DNA from 2 places in the Streptomyces sp. SL06 genome. Region 1 is predicted to be linked to the other one. Evidence: riboswitches for the same ligand, from Rfam matches in the RefSeq annotation. Region 1 holds a riboswitch; the other holds the start of a gene.

Region 1 (7,045 bases):
CGCAAATACGTGCGGCCGGTCTAGGCCCGCGGTGGGTGGTGCAGGCCCAGGTTCTCGTAGATTTCCAGCGTCGCCGTGGAGTTGTTGAGCGTGATGAAGTGCAGTCCGGGCACCCCCTCGGCCAGCAGTCGCGCGCAGAACTCCGTGGCGAACTCGATGCCGATCGAGCGTACAGCCGTCGGATCGTCCTTCGCTGCGAGGATCCGCTCCTTCAGCTCGTCCGGGAACGAGGCGTTGCTGAGCTTTGGCAACCTCTCCAGCATCTTCACACTGGTGACCGGCATGACCTCGGGGATGACGGGGGTCCGGCAGCCGGCCGCGGCGACTCTGTCGCGCAGGCGCAGGTAGGAGTCGGGCTGGAAGAACATCTGTGTGATCGCGTAGTCGGCGCCGGCCCGGCACTTGTCGACGAAGTGCGTCACGTCCGCGTCCCAGTCGGCGGAGCGCGGGTGCATCTCGGGGAAGGCGGCGACGCCGACGCAGAAGTCGCCGGACTCCTTGATGAGGCGGACCAGTTCGGCGGCGTAGGTCAGGCCCCGAGGGTGCGGGACCCAGTCGGCCGTCGGGTCGCCTGGCGGGTCGCCGCGCACGGCCAGGATGTTGCGGATCCCGGCGTCGGCGTACTGGCCGATGGTGTTGCGCAGCTCGGCCACGGAGTGGTCGACGGCGGTGAGGTGGGCCACGGGGGTCAGGGTGGTGTCGGCGGCGATCTGCTCGGTCTCCCGGACCGTGCCCGCGCGGGTGGAGCCGCCGGCGCCGTAGGTCACGGAGACGAAGTCGGGCGCGACGGCCTCGACCCGCCTCAGCGCGCTCCAGAGGTTCTTCTCGCCCTTGGGCGTCTTCGGCGCCGAGAACTCGAACGAGTACGTCGTCTTGCCGGTGGCGAGGATGTCACGCACCGTGCGGGCGCGATCCGTCCTCGTGCTTGCGGTTCCGAGGGCCATATCTGCAGGTTAGCCAGGGGGACGGCGGCCACCCAACCGGATGCGGGATATTTGTCTGCATTGTCGATTTGTTGTCCACTCTTTGGACACATGCCTCCGGCACCCGCCCGCGCGCGCCCGGTACCGGCGGTCCGCCCCCGCCGGTGCGTCCCCCACCAGTCCGGCTACGCCTGTCGCAGCCGCTTCGTGAACTCGGCCGCCGCCGCGCCGGGGTCGCCCGCCGCGGTGATCGCGCGGACGACGACGACCCGCCGGGCGCCCGCCTCCAGCACCTCGTCGAGGTTGCCGAGGTCGATGCCGCCGATGGCGAACCAGGGCCGGTCGGTGCCCAGCGACGCGGTGTACCGGACCAGGCCGAGGCCGGGCGCGTGGCGGCCGGGCTTGGTGGGGGTCGGCCAGCACGGACCGGTGCAGAAGTAGTCCACACCGTCCTGGACGGCGGCAGCGGCGGCCTCGGACTCGGCGTGCGTGGAGCGGCCGACGAGGACGCCGTCGCCGAGGATCGCGCGGGCGGCCGGCACCGGGAGGTCGCCCTGCCCGAGGTGCAGCACGTCGGCCCGCGCGGCGTGCGCGACATCCGCCCGGTCGTTGACCGCGAGGAGCCTGCCGTGGCGGGCGCAGGCGTCGGCGAAGACCTTCAGGTGCTCCAGTTCCTCGGCCGCCTCCATTCCCTTGTCGCGGAGCTGCACGATGTCGACGCCGCCGGCGAGCACGGCGTCGAGGAACTCGGGCAGGTCGCCCTGGCTGCGGCGGGCGTCCGTGCACAGGTAGAGCCGGGCGTCGGCGAGCCGGGCGCGGGCGGTCGCGGCGGTGTCGGGCATACGGGTGTGTCCCCCGGGGTCGGTGGCGCGGGCCCGCGGTGGGCCGCGCGGCCTTGGCTTACGGGCACCGCACGGCGCGCGGGCCCGCCGGAACACGACTCCTGGGCCGTGGTCGGGGGCCCGCGCGCCGGACGGCGTGTCGGGTCAGACCGCGTGTCGGGTCAGACGGCGAGCGCCTGGGCGCGGCGCTTCACCTCCGTGCCGCGGTTCTCGCTCAGCGCCTGCGCGGGGCTGCCGGGCAGCGACGGGTCGGGCGTGAAGAGCCACTCCAGCATCTCCTCGGCCGTGAAGCCGTCGTCCCGCAGCAGCGTCAGGGTCCCGGCCAGGCCCTTGACGACCTTGTCCTCGTCGATGAAGGCCGCGGGGACGTGCAGCGCGCGGTTCTCGCCGCGGCGTACGGCGATGAGCTGGCCTTCCCTGATCAGCTGGCGCACCCGGGTCACCTCGACGCCGAGCAGCTCGGCGATGTCGGGGACGGTGAGCCAGGCAGGCACGAGAGCATCGATCTTTGCGTCAATCTCGGTCACGTCTCCAGCCTGCCATCTGGCACCGACAGTCGGAAGCCGGGCCCGTCCGGCCCGCCCGCGGGCCGGGACGACACAGCTGGGCGGCACCTAGGCGGTCGCCGCCTTCAGCGGTCTCGCCGGGTCGGCCAGCAGTGCCGGGTCCATCGCCGTGCCCGCCTGGATCAGGCGTCTGCCCTGGGCCAGGTCGCGGGGGCGGCCCACCGCCAGCAGCGCGACCAGGCGGTCCCCGCGCAGCCAGCAGACCGTCCAGGCCGGGCCCGTGGGGTCGCCGCGCCACAGGGTGGTGTCGGCGGCCGTGTGGTGACCGGCGTACTGGACGAAGCGGCCGAACTGCTCGGACCAGAAGTACGGCACCGGGTCGTAGGCCCCCGCGGTCTCCCCGGCGGGGCCCCCGACGATGTCGGCGGCGACCGTGCGCGGGCCCTGGAGGGCGTTGTCCCAGTGGTGCACCAGCAGCCGCTCGCCGTAGCGGCCGGAGGGGAAGGAGGCGCAGTCGCCGACCGCGTACACGTCCGGCACGCCGGTGCGCAGCCGGTCGTCGGCCAGGATGTCGCCGTGCGCGCCGAGGGGGATCCCGGAGCCGGTGAGCCAGCCGGTGGCAGGGCGGGCGCCGATCCCGACGACGACCGCGCCGGCGGGCAGCCGCGAGCCGTCGTCGAGGACGACCCGTGCGGGCTGCCCGGGGCCGCCGGGCTCGATGTGCTCCACGCGCGCGTGGGTGCGCAGCACGGCGCCCGCGTCGGCGTACCAGGCGGTCATCGGCGCGGCCACCTCGGCGGGCAGCGCGTCGGCGAGGGGCCGGTCGGCGGCCTCCACGACGGTCACCGCGCAGCCCGCCTCGCGCGCGGCGGTGGCGAACTCGGCGCCGATCCAGCCGGCGCCGACGACCACGATGTCGTGCTGCCGGGCGAGCACCGGGCGCAGTCGTTCGGCGTCGTCCAGGGTGCGCAGCAGGTGCACGCCGGGCACGCTCCCGGCGCCGGGCAGCCGGACCGGTTCGGCGCCGGTCGCGAGGACCAGGACGTTGTAGGGCACGGGGCCCTGCGAGGTGTCGAGGAGGTGCTCGCCGGGGCGGAGGCCCAGGGCCTCGCAGCCGAGCCGCAGGGTGATGCCGAGCGACTTGAAGTCGACGTTCGAAGGCGGAGCCCTCGGCCGTGCCGAGCAGGACGGCCTTGGACAGCGGGGGCCGGTCGTAGGGCTGGTGCGGCTCGGCCCCGATCAGTGTCACGGTGCCCTTGAAGCCCCGCTCCCGCAGGGCGACCGCGGTCTGCACGCCCGCCATGCCGGCGCCGACGACGACCACGCGCCGCTCCGCGTCCGTGCCCGCTTCCCGTCCCCGTTCCCGCGTCTGCTCGCTCACCCGATCACCTTAGACACCTGACATCGCGTCGGTGGGGGCGCGGGCGGTGACCGAGCCACGTCCCGGCCGGGCGGGGGCCCCTGCGAGCGCGGCGCGCCGGAGGCTAGGCTGGCTGGGACAGAGCATGCGCGGGAGCCCGGACGCACCGGGCTGAGAGGGAGGCTGGCGGCCTCCGACCGTACGAACCTGATCCGGGTCATGCCGGCGAAGGGAGGGGCTGGACACCCATGTCGTCTCCACCGCACACGTCGTCTCCACCGCACACGTCGTCTCCACCGCACACGTCGTCCGCACCGCACACGTCCCCGCGCACGTCGCGTGCGCCCGGGGCGCCCGATGTCCTCGTGGTCGGCGGCGGGATCGTCGGGCTGGTCACTGCCTGGCGGGCCGCGCAGCGCGGGCTGGTCACGGCTCTCGTGGACCCCGAGCCGGGCGGCGGGGCCGCCCAGGTGGCGGCGGGGATGCTGGCCGCCGTCACCGAGCTGCACCACGGCGAGCAGACGCTGCTCGCGCTGAACCTCGCCTCGGCCCGCCGCTACCCGGAGTTCGCGGCCGAGCTGAGCGATCTCACCGGCCAGGACCTCGGCTACCGACGCTGCGGCACCCTCGCCGTCGCGCTGGACGCCGACGACCGCGCCCATCTGCGCGAACTGCACGCGCTCCAGCGGCGTTCCGGCCTGGAGTCGGAGTGGCTGTCGGGGCGTGAGTGCCGGCGTCTGGAGCCGATGCTCGCGCCGGGTGTGCGCGGCGGGCTGCGGGTGGACGGCGACCACCAGATCGACCCCCGGCGCCTCGCCCACGCGCTCGTGTCGGCCTGCGCGCACGCGGGCGTGGTCTTCCACCGGGTGTGGGCCGACCGGCTCGCCGTCGGGCGCGGCGAGCGGGCCACGGGGATCGTCACCGCCGACGGCACGGCGCTGGAGGCCGGGCAGGTGGTGCTGGCCGCGGGGAGCCTGAGCGGGCGGCTTGCGGGGGTGCCGGAGGCGGTGCTGCCGCCGGTGCGGCCCGTGAAGGGGCAGGTGCTGCGGCTGACGATGCCGCGCACGCACGGGCCGCTGCTGAACCGGACGGTGCGCGCCGTGGTGCGCGGCAACCACGTCTACCTGGTGCCCCGGGAGAGCGGCGAACTCGTCGTCGGGGCCACCAGCGAGGAACTGGGCTGGGACACGACGGTCACCGCCGGCGGCGTCTACGAGCTGCTGCGCGACGCCCATGAGCTGGTACCCGGCATCACCGAGCTGCCCCTGACGGAGACCCGGGCGGGCCTGCGCCCCGGCTCCCCCGACAACGCCCCGCTGCTCGGCCCGACGGAGCTGGACGGTCTGCTGCTGGCCACCGGGCACTACCGCAACGGCGTCCTGCTCACCCCGGTCACCGGCGACGCCATGGCGCACACCCTGACCACCGGGGAGCTGCCGGACGAGGCACGCCCCTTCACCCCGCGGCGCTTCAGCGCCGCCCCCGCACTCTCGGAGCGGCCCGCATGAACATCTCCGTCAACGGCGAGCCGCGCGAGGTGGCTCCCGGCACGGTCCTGGACGCGCTGGTGGGCACGCTCACCGCGGCGCCGTCCGGCGTGGCCGCCGCCCTGAACGAAACCGTCGTCCCGCGCGCGCAGTGGCCCGCCACCGCCCTGGCCGAGGGCGACCGCGTCGAGGTCCTCACCGCCGTCCAAGGAGGCTGACCATGGCCGACGATCCCTTCGTCCTCGGCGGCACGCCGTACGCGTCCCGCCTGATCATGGGTACCGGCGGGGCGCCCAGCCCGGATGTGCTGGAGCGCGCGCTGGTGGCCTCCGGCACGGAGCTGACGACCGTCGCGATGCGGCGCGTGAACGCCTCGGTGCACGGGTCCGTGCTGTCCGTACTGGACCGGCTCGGCATCCGGGTGCTGCCGAACACGGCCGGCTGCTTCACCGCCGGGGAGGCGGTCCTCACCGCCCGGCTCGCGCGCGAGGCGCTCGGCACGGACCTGGTCAAGCTGGAGGTCATCGCCGACGAGCGGACCCTGCTGCCGGATCCGATCGAGCTGCTGGACGCGGCGGAGACGCTGGTCGACGACGGGTTCACGGTGCTGCCGTACACGAACGACGACCCGGTGCTCGCGCGGAAGCTGGAGGACGCCGGGTGTGCGGCGATCATGCCGCTGGGTTCGCCGATCGGGTCCGGGCTCGGGATCCGCAACCCGCACAACTTCCGGCTGATCGTGGAGCACGCGCGCGTGCCGGTGATCCTGGACGCGGGGGCGGGTACGGCGTCGGACGTGGCGCTGGCCATGGAGCTGGGGTGCGCGGGCGTGATGCTGGCCTCGGCGGTGACGCGGGCGCGGGAGCCGGTGCTCATGGCGGAGGGGATGCGGCACGCCGTGGAGGCGGGGCGGTTGGCGCGGCTGGCGGGACGGATTCCGCGGCGGTACTTCGCCGAGGCGTCCTCCCCCGCGGAGGGCCTGGCGGATCTGGAGCGGCCCGCTTTCGGGTGAGCCCGCGCCGTCCCGGCGTCTGTTCTCCCGCCCGCGCGGCACCCGTTTCCGGCCCGGCGGGAGGCGGGCCTCGCCCGTCGTGGGAAGCGTCACAGGTGCGCTGCAGTACCGCTCCGATTTCGGGCGGCGCCGTGGGGTGTCGGTGCCGGCTCGTACACTCACCTGCGTGGACACGACCCTTCAGGACCCTCTCGTCGGGCAGGTGCTCGACGGCCGGTACCGCGTCGAGGCGCGGATCGCGGTCGGCGGCATGGCCACGGTCTACCGGGCCGTGGACACCCGCCTGGACCGCGTGCTCGCGCTGAAGGTGATGCACCCGGCGCTCGCGACCGACGCCGCCTTCGTCGAGCGGTTCATCCGCGAGGCCAGGTCGGTGGCCCGGCTCGACCACCCCAATGTCGTCCAGGTCTTCGACCAGGGGGCCGAGGGGGCGTACGTCTATCTGGCCATGGAGTACGTCTCCGGCTGCACCCTGCGCGACGTGCTGCGCGAGCGCGGGGCGCTGCGGCCGAGGGCCGCGCTGGACATCCTGGAGCCGGTGCTGGCCGCGCTCGGCGCCGCGCACCGGGCCGGGTTCGTGCACCGGGACATGAAGCCGGAGAACGTCCTGATCGGGGACGACGGCCGGGTCAAGGTCGCCGACTTCGGGCTGGTCCGGGCCGTGAACACCGTCACCAGCACCACCGGCGCCGTCCTCGGCACGGTCTCCTACCTGGCCCCCGAGCAGATCGAGCAGGGCACCGCCGATCCCCGGGTCGACGTGTACGCGTGCGGTGTCCTGCTGTACGAGATGCTGACCGGCGCCAAGCCGCACGAGGGCGACTCCCCCGCCCAGGTGCTCTACAAGCACCTCCACGAGGACGTGCCGCCGCCGTCGGCCGCCGTACCGGGGATGGCGTACGAGCTGGACGACCT
Region 2 (7,045 bases), 3.4 Mb from region 1:
TCGTCGTCAAGGCCGTCTTCGTCGGCGTGATCGTGACCGCCGTCGTGGTGGGCCTGTGGGAGCTGACCAGCCGCCTGGAGGAGCGCAAGGGCATCAAGGCGCCCCTCGTCCCGCTGGCCATCGGCGGCGCCGCCATGGTGATCGCCGGGTATGCGCGGGGCGCCGAGGGCGCGTGGGTCGCCATGGCGCTCACGGCGCTCGCGGTCCTCGTGTGGCGGATGACCGAGCCGCCGGAGGGCTATCTCAAGGACGTCACCGCGGGCCTGTTCGCGGCCTTCTACGTGCCCTTCCTGGCCACGTTCGTCGCCATGATGCTGATGGCGGACGACGGCGCGTGGCGCGTCCTGGTCTTCCTGATACTGACGGTCGTCAGCGACACCGGCGCCTACGCGGTCGGCTGGCGCTTCGGCAGGACCAAGCTCGCCCCGCGCATCAGCCCCGGCAAGACCCGCGAGGGCCTGCTGGGAGCGGTCACGTTCGCGATGGCGGCGGGCGCGCTGTGCATGCAGTTCCTGATCGACGACGGCGCCTGGTGGCAGGGCATGCTGCTCGGCCTCGCGGTCTCCGTCAGCGCCACGCTGGGCGACCTCGGCGAGTCCATGATCAAGCGGGACCTCGGCATCAAGGACATGGGCACGCTGCTGCCGGGCCACGGCGGCATCATGGACCGCCTGGACTCGCTGCTGCCGACGGCGCCGGTGGCCTGGCTGCTGCTGGTGATCTTCGTCGGTTCGGGTTGACGGTCATCAGGTAGCCTGAAAGGGCCTGCGGCGTCTGGCCGCGGGCCCTTCCGCGCATCCCCGCCGACGCGGGGATGACCCAGCGAGGTCTCCTGGCTTCGGCATGGCTGTGCCGTCCTTCCCCCCGAGCGGGGAGTGTTGCCACAGGCCCGCCGTCCTTGAGGAGTTGTCCGACCGTGGCCCGTCCAGCCCCCGGTGAGCTGACCTTCGCCGCGCCCCGCGGAGCGAAGCGGCCGCCGCGGCACCTCGCCGACCTCACGCCCGCCGAGCGCAAGGAGGCCGTCGCCGCGATCGGCGAGAAGCCGTTCCGCGCCAAGCAGCTCTCGCAGCACTACTTCGCGCGGTACGCGCACGACCCCGAGCAGTGGACCGACATCCCGGCCGGCTCCCGCCAGGGGCTCCAGGAGGCGCTGCTGCCCGAGCTGATGACGGTCGTGCGGCATCTGTCGACCGACGAGGGCACCACCCGCAAGACCCTGTGGAAACTGTTCGACGGGACGCTCGTCGAGTCCGTCCTCATGCGCTACCCGGACCGGGTGACCATGTGCATCAGCTCCCAGGCGGGCTGCGGCATGAACTGCCCGTTCTGCGCCACCGGGCAGGCGGGCCTGGACCGGAACCTGTCGACGGCCGAGATCGTGCACCAGATCGTGGACGGGATGCGCGCGCTCAGGGACGGCGAGGTCCCGGGCGGGCCGGCGCGGCTCAGCAACATCGTGTTCATGGGCATGGGCGAGCCCCTCGCCAACTACAACCGGGTGGTGGGTTCCATCCGCCGGCTCACCGACCCCGAGCCGGACGGGCTGGGGCTCTCCCAGCGCGGCATCACCGTCTCCACGGTCGGTCTCGTCCCGGCGATCCACCGCTTCACCGGCGAGGGCTTCAAGTGCCGCCTCGCCATCTCGCTGCACGCCCCGGACGACGAGCTGCGCGACACCCTCGTCCCCGTCAACACCCGGTGGAAGGTGCGCGAGGTGCTGGACGCCGGATTCGAGTACGCGGCCACGTCCGGGCGCCGGCTGTCGATCGAGTACGCGCTGATCCGGGACATCAACGACCAGGCCTGGCGCGGTGACCGGCTCGGGCGGCTGCTCAAGGGCAGGCCCGTGCACGTCAACCTCATCCCGCTCAACCCCACGCCCGGCTCGAAGTGGACCGCCTCGCGGCCCGAGGACGAGAAGGCGTTCGTGGAGGCGATCGCGGCGCACGGTGTACCGGTGACGATCCGGGACACCCGTGGACAGGAGATCGACGGGGCGTGTGGTCAGCTCGCCGCGAGCGAGCGGTAGCCTGAGCGGCGTCAGTACATCTTCATATCCACTTCATATCCACATCTTCATATTCCGACAGGGGAGCGCCACAGCGCTGAGAGTGCGGCACCGGCCGCAGACCCTCCGAACCTGGCCCAGGTCATTCTGGGTAGGGAGATCGGTCACCACTCGAGCTGTTGCGCCCTGCCCGGGACCCTCACCAGGGGCTCCGGGCGGGGCCGCGTCTTCTCCTGGTCACCCAGGAGGAATTCAGTGAGCATCACCAAGAAGGCCACCGCCCTGGCCCTCGGACTCGGCCTGGCCGGGGGCCTGGCCGCCTGCGGATCGTCGTCCGACGGCGGGAGCGGGGACTCGGGCGACTCCAAGACCGTGACCCTGGTCAGCCACGACTCGTGGGCCGCGTCCAAGGACGTCATCGCCGCCTTCGAGAAGAGTTCCGGCTACCGGGTCAAGGTGCTGGAGGACGGCGACGCCGGGCAGGCCGTCAACAAGGCCGTCCTCACCAAGGACAACCCCCAGGGCGACGTGTTCTTCGGCGTCGACAACACCCTGCTGTCCCGCGCGCTCGACAACGGGCTGTTCCAGCCGTACGAGGCGAAGGGCTCCGACCTGATCCGTCCCGAGTACCGGACCGACCAGGACAAGCACCGGGTCACGCCCGTCGACACCGGTGACATCTGCGTCAACTACGACAAGGCCTACTTCGCCAAGCACCGGCTCAGCCCGCCGGACTCCTTCGACGACCTGGCCAAGCCGGAGTACAAGAACCTGCTCGTCACCGAGAACGCGGCCAGCTCCTCGCCGGGCCTCGGCTTCCTGCTCGGCACCGCCGCCGCGTACGGCGACGACGGCTGGCAGGACTACTGGAAGAAGCTCAGGGCGAACGGCGTCAAGGTCGTCGACAGCTGGGAGCAGGCGTACAACGAGGAGTTCTCCGGTTCGTCCGGCGGCAGGAAGGCCAAGGGCGACCGCCCGCTCGTCGTCTCCTACGCCTCCTCCCCGCCCGCCGAGGTGATCTACGCCGACCCGCAGCCGGCCACCGCGCCGACGGGCGTCGCCACCGGCACCTGCTTCCGCCAGATCGAGTACGCCGGTCTGCTCGACAACGCCAGGAACCCCGAGGGCGGCAAGGCACTCCTCGACTTCCTCATCGGCAAGGAGTTTCAGGACGACATGCCGCTGAACATGTTCGTCTACCCGGTGCGCGAGGGCGCGCGGATCCCCGAGGCGTTCGAGAAGTTCGGGCCGCAGGCGAAGGACCCGCAGACCATGGACCCGGCGAGGATCGCCGACCACCGCGACCAGTGGGTCAAGTCGTGGACCTCACTCGTACTGAAGTAGGCGGGGCGAGGGCCGTGCGCGGCGCGGCGCGGCTGGGCCTGATGGCCGTGCCCGTCGCGTTCTTCGCGGTGTTCTTCGCCTACCCCGTCGCCGCGATCGTCGCACGCGGACTGCGGGTCGACGGCGCCTGGCGGTTCGGGCGGATCGGCGACGTGCTCGCGCAGAGCGACGTGCGGCACGTGCTGTGGTTCACCACCTGGCAGGCGCTGGCCTCCACCGCGCTCACCCTGCTGATCGCACTGCCCGGCGCCTATGTCCTCGCCCGGTTCGACTTCCCCGGCAGGCAACTCCTGCGGGCCGTGGTCACCGTGCCCTTCGTGCTGCCGACGGTCGTCGTGGGCACGGCGTTCCTGGCGCTGGTCGGGCGCGGCGGACTGCTCGACGACCTGTGGGGCGTACGCCTGGACACCACCGTGTGGGCGATCCTCCTCGCACACGTCTTCTTCAACTACGCCGTCGTCGTGCGCACCGTCTCAGGACTGTGGTCGCAGCTCGATCCGCGGCAGGAGGAGGCCGCGCGGACGCTGGGCGCCTCACGGCTCAAGGCCTGGCGGCAGGTCACCCTGCCCGCGCTCGCACCCGCCGTCGCCGCCGCCGCGCTGATGGTGTTCCTGTTCACCTTCACCTCCTTCGGCGTCGTCCAGATCCTCGGCGGGCCCACCTTCTCCACGCTGGAGGTGGAGATCTACCGGCAAACGTCCCAGGTCTTCGACCTGTCCACGGCCGCCGTGCTGACGCTGATCCAGTTCGCCGCGGTGGCCGCGGTCCTCGCCGTGCACGCCGGGACGGTACGGCGGCGGGAGACGGCCCTTCGGCTGGTGGACGCGGCCACGACCGCGCGCCGGCCCCGCGGCACCGGCCAGTGGGCGCTGCTGGCCGGAGTCCTGGTCAGCGTCGCCGTGCTGCTGGTGCTGCCGCTCGCCGTCCTTGTCGAACGGTCGCTGGGCGCACCCGGCTTCGGCTACTACCGGGCGCTGACCCGCGCGGACGGCGGCACCTTCCTCGTCCCGCCGATCGAGGCGATCGGCAACTCCCTCCAGTACGCCCTCGCCGCCACCGCCATCGCCGTGGTGATCGGCGCGCTGGCGGCCTCCGCGCTCGCCCGGCGTGACGCGGGCCGCCTCGTGCGCGGCTTCGACGCGCTGCTGATGCTGCCGCTCGGGGTGTCCGCGGTGACGGTCGGCTTCGGGTTCCTGATCGCGCTGGACGAACCCCCGCTGGACCTGCGCTCCTCCTGGATCCTCGTGCCGCTCGCCCAGGCCCTGGTCGGCGTCCCCTTCGTCGTACGGACCATGCTGCCGGTGCTGCGGGCGGTGGACGTACGGCTGCGGGAGGCGGCGGCGGTGCTCGGGGCCTCGCCGTGGCGGGTGTGGCGGGAGGTGGACCTGCCGATGGTGCGGCGGGCGCTGCTGGTGGCGGCCGGGTTCGCCTTCGCGGTGTCCCTCGGGGAGTTCGGGGCAACCGTGTTCATCGCCCGGCCCGACAACCCGACGCTGCCGGTCGCCGTGGCCCGGCTGCTGAGCCGGCCCGGCGACCTGAACTACGGGCAGGCGATGGCCCTTTCGACGATTCTGATGCTGGTGTGCGCCGTGGCCCTCGTGGTGCTGGAGCGGCTGCGGACCGACCGGAGCGGGGAGTTCTAGCGATGCTGCTGAGCCTTGAGGGCGCGACCGTCCGCTTCGGCGGGCGGGCGGTGCTCGACGCCGTCGACCTGGACGTCGCCGAGCACGAGGTGGTGTGCGTGCTCGGTCCGAGCGGCAGCGGCAAGTCGACGCTGCTGCGGGCGGTCGCCGGACTTCAGCCGTTGGACGAGGGGCGGGTGACGCTGGACGGGCGGGACCAGGCCGGAGTGCCCGCGCACCGGCGCGAGGTCGGCCTGATGTTCCAGGACCACCAGCTCTTCCCGCAGCGGGACGTGGCCGGAAACATCTCCTTCGGACCTCGGATGCGTGGCGCCTCCCGGGCCGAACAGCATGGCCGGGTGGGGGAGTTGCTGGAGCTGGTCGGGATGACGGGCGCCGCCCGCCGGTCGGTCGCCGCGCTCTCCGGCGGTGAGCAGCAGCGGGTGGCGCTGGCCCGCGCCCTCGCGCCCCGGCCGCGGCTGCTGATGCTGGACGAGCCGCTCGGCCAGCTCGACCGCTCGCTGCGGGAGCGCCTCGTGGTGGAACTGCGGGAGCTGTTCGGCCGGTTGGGCACCACCGTGCTCGCCGTGACGCACGACCAGGGCGAGGCCTTCGCGCTCGCCGACCGGGTCGTGGTGATGCGGGACGGGCGGATCGCCCAGTCGGGGACGCCTCTTGAGGTGTGGCAGCGGCCGGCCGACGCGTTCGTGGCCCGCTTCCTCGGCTTCGACAACGTGGTCGGGGCGACCGTCGCCGGGCAGGCGGCGGACACCCCCTGGGGCAAGGTGCCGGTCCCGCAGGACGCCCCCCAGGGGACGCGCACGGTGCTCGTGCGGCCGTCCGGGGTCCGTGTCGTCCCCGCCGACGCGGGCCTGCGCTGCACCGTCGCCGCCCGCACCTTCCGGGGCACCCATGTCGCCGTCCACCTCCAGCCCGAGGACGCGCCACGCCTGGAGGCGGCGTGCGCGCTGCGGGCGGCTCCGGAGGTGGGGGACACGGTCGGCGTGGAGTTCGACGCGACGGAAGTCGTCGTCCTGGGCTGACACGGTCGAGGCTCCCGGTGGCCGGAAGGCCGTGTACGGGTGGGACGAGACGACGATGGCCCGTCCCCCGCCGGGGACGGGCCACCGTTGTCACGGCAACCGGGGCGTCAGCTCGCGCTGTTCGCTCCGCGACGGCGCAGGCCGAAGAAGACCGCACCGCCACCGACGACGACCAGGGCCGCCGCGATGCCGGCGATCATGCCGGTGTTGGAGTTCGCACCGGTCTCGGCGAGGTTGGACTCACCGACCGCCGGGGAGGGAGCGTTGTTGTCCGGCACGGCCGCCGGCGCGGTGCTCTCGCTCTCCGCCGGTGCCGGGGCGGAGGTGGACGGCTCGGGAGCCGGCGTCTCCGTCTCCTCGGCCGGGGTGGAGGAGCTTTCCGACGGGGTCGGAGTCGGCGTGTCCTCCGACTTGCAGGCGGTCGACGGGGTCACGAGGTTCGGCTTGATGTCCTCGTCGACGTAGCGGTCGGCCTTGACGTGGATGCGGTACTCGGCCTTCGGCTTCCAGTCCGCGGCGAAGGTGATGGTGCTGCCCGCGCGCGAACCCTTGACGGTCTGCTCGCCGACCTTCTCCGCGTCGGCACCGTTGTTCTGCAGGTACACGGTGACGACGGCGGGGATGCCGGCGGGGTCCACGTCGGTGACGGTGATGACACCCTTGTCGCCGTCGCACGTGGCGTCGGCGGAGAACTCGCTGATGTTGCACGCGAGGGCGTTGCCCGCGGCGCCGAGGGCCAGGGCCGCCGAGGCGGCGACGACGCCGAGAGCGCGGACGCTACGGCGTGACGCCGTGCGGTTGAGTATGGACAGGACTGCCACGTTTGTCCTTTACGGGAGCGCAGATGGGGGGTGGGCAGGGTACCGACACCCGATGACACGGCATCAGTACACCCATGAGCCTCACTGGTTTATAAGCGGTGCATAAGCAGTGTCAACGCATATGCCGGCCAAGGACGTTGACTTTGCCGTCTTATTAACCACCGGGACGTTTCAGCGCTCCCGGACCCCGACTCAGCCCTGGACGGC

The links. Region 1 has a riboswitch for thiamine pyrophosphate ahead of thiO (glycine oxidase ThiO). Riboswitches for the same ligand answer to the same signal wherever they lie in the genome.
Region 2: linked by a shared signal. The riboswitch ahead of AC4IHM_RS08625 (thiamine ABC transporter substrate-binding protein) and the one ahead of thiO (glycine oxidase ThiO) in region 1 are both predicted to bind thiamine pyrophosphate.

The regions. Positions count from the first base shown of each region.
Region 1 is NZ_JBSYOT010000002.1:5,340,924-5,347,968, reverse strand. Features, by position in the region: gene metF (methylenetetrahydrofolate reductase [NAD(P)H]) at 21-944, opposite strand; gene thiE (thiamine phosphate synthase) at 1,109-1,765, opposite strand; gene AC4IHM_RS24495 (Rv2175c family DNA-binding protein) at 1,927-2,292, opposite strand; partial or broken gene AC4IHM_RS24490 (NAD(P)/FAD-dependent oxidoreductase) at 2,380-3,595, opposite strand; TPP riboswitch at 3,771-3,882, shown strand; gene thiO (glycine oxidase ThiO) at 3,880-5,139, shown strand; gene thiS (sulfur carrier protein ThiS) at 5,136-5,336, shown strand; gene AC4IHM_RS24475 (thiazole synthase) at 5,339-6,130, shown strand; gene pknB (Stk1 family PASTA domain-containing Ser/Thr kinase) at 6,297-7,045, shown strand, end outside.
Region 2 is NZ_JBSYOT010000002.1:1,937,123-1,944,167, reverse strand. Features, by position in the region: gene AC4IHM_RS08635 (phosphatidate cytidylyltransferase) at 1-740, shown strand, start outside; gene rlmN (dual-specificity RNA methyltransferase RlmN) at 917-2,029, shown strand; TPP riboswitch at 2,079-2,184, shown strand; gene AC4IHM_RS08625 (thiamine ABC transporter substrate-binding protein) at 2,264-3,352, shown strand; gene AC4IHM_RS08620 (ABC transporter permease) at 3,394-4,995, shown strand; gene AC4IHM_RS08615 (ABC transporter ATP-binding protein) at 4,998-6,017, shown strand; gene AC4IHM_RS08610 (LAETG motif-containing sortase-dependent surface protein) at 6,125-6,838, opposite strand; gene AC4IHM_RS08605 (VOC family protein) at 7,031-7,045, opposite strand, start outside.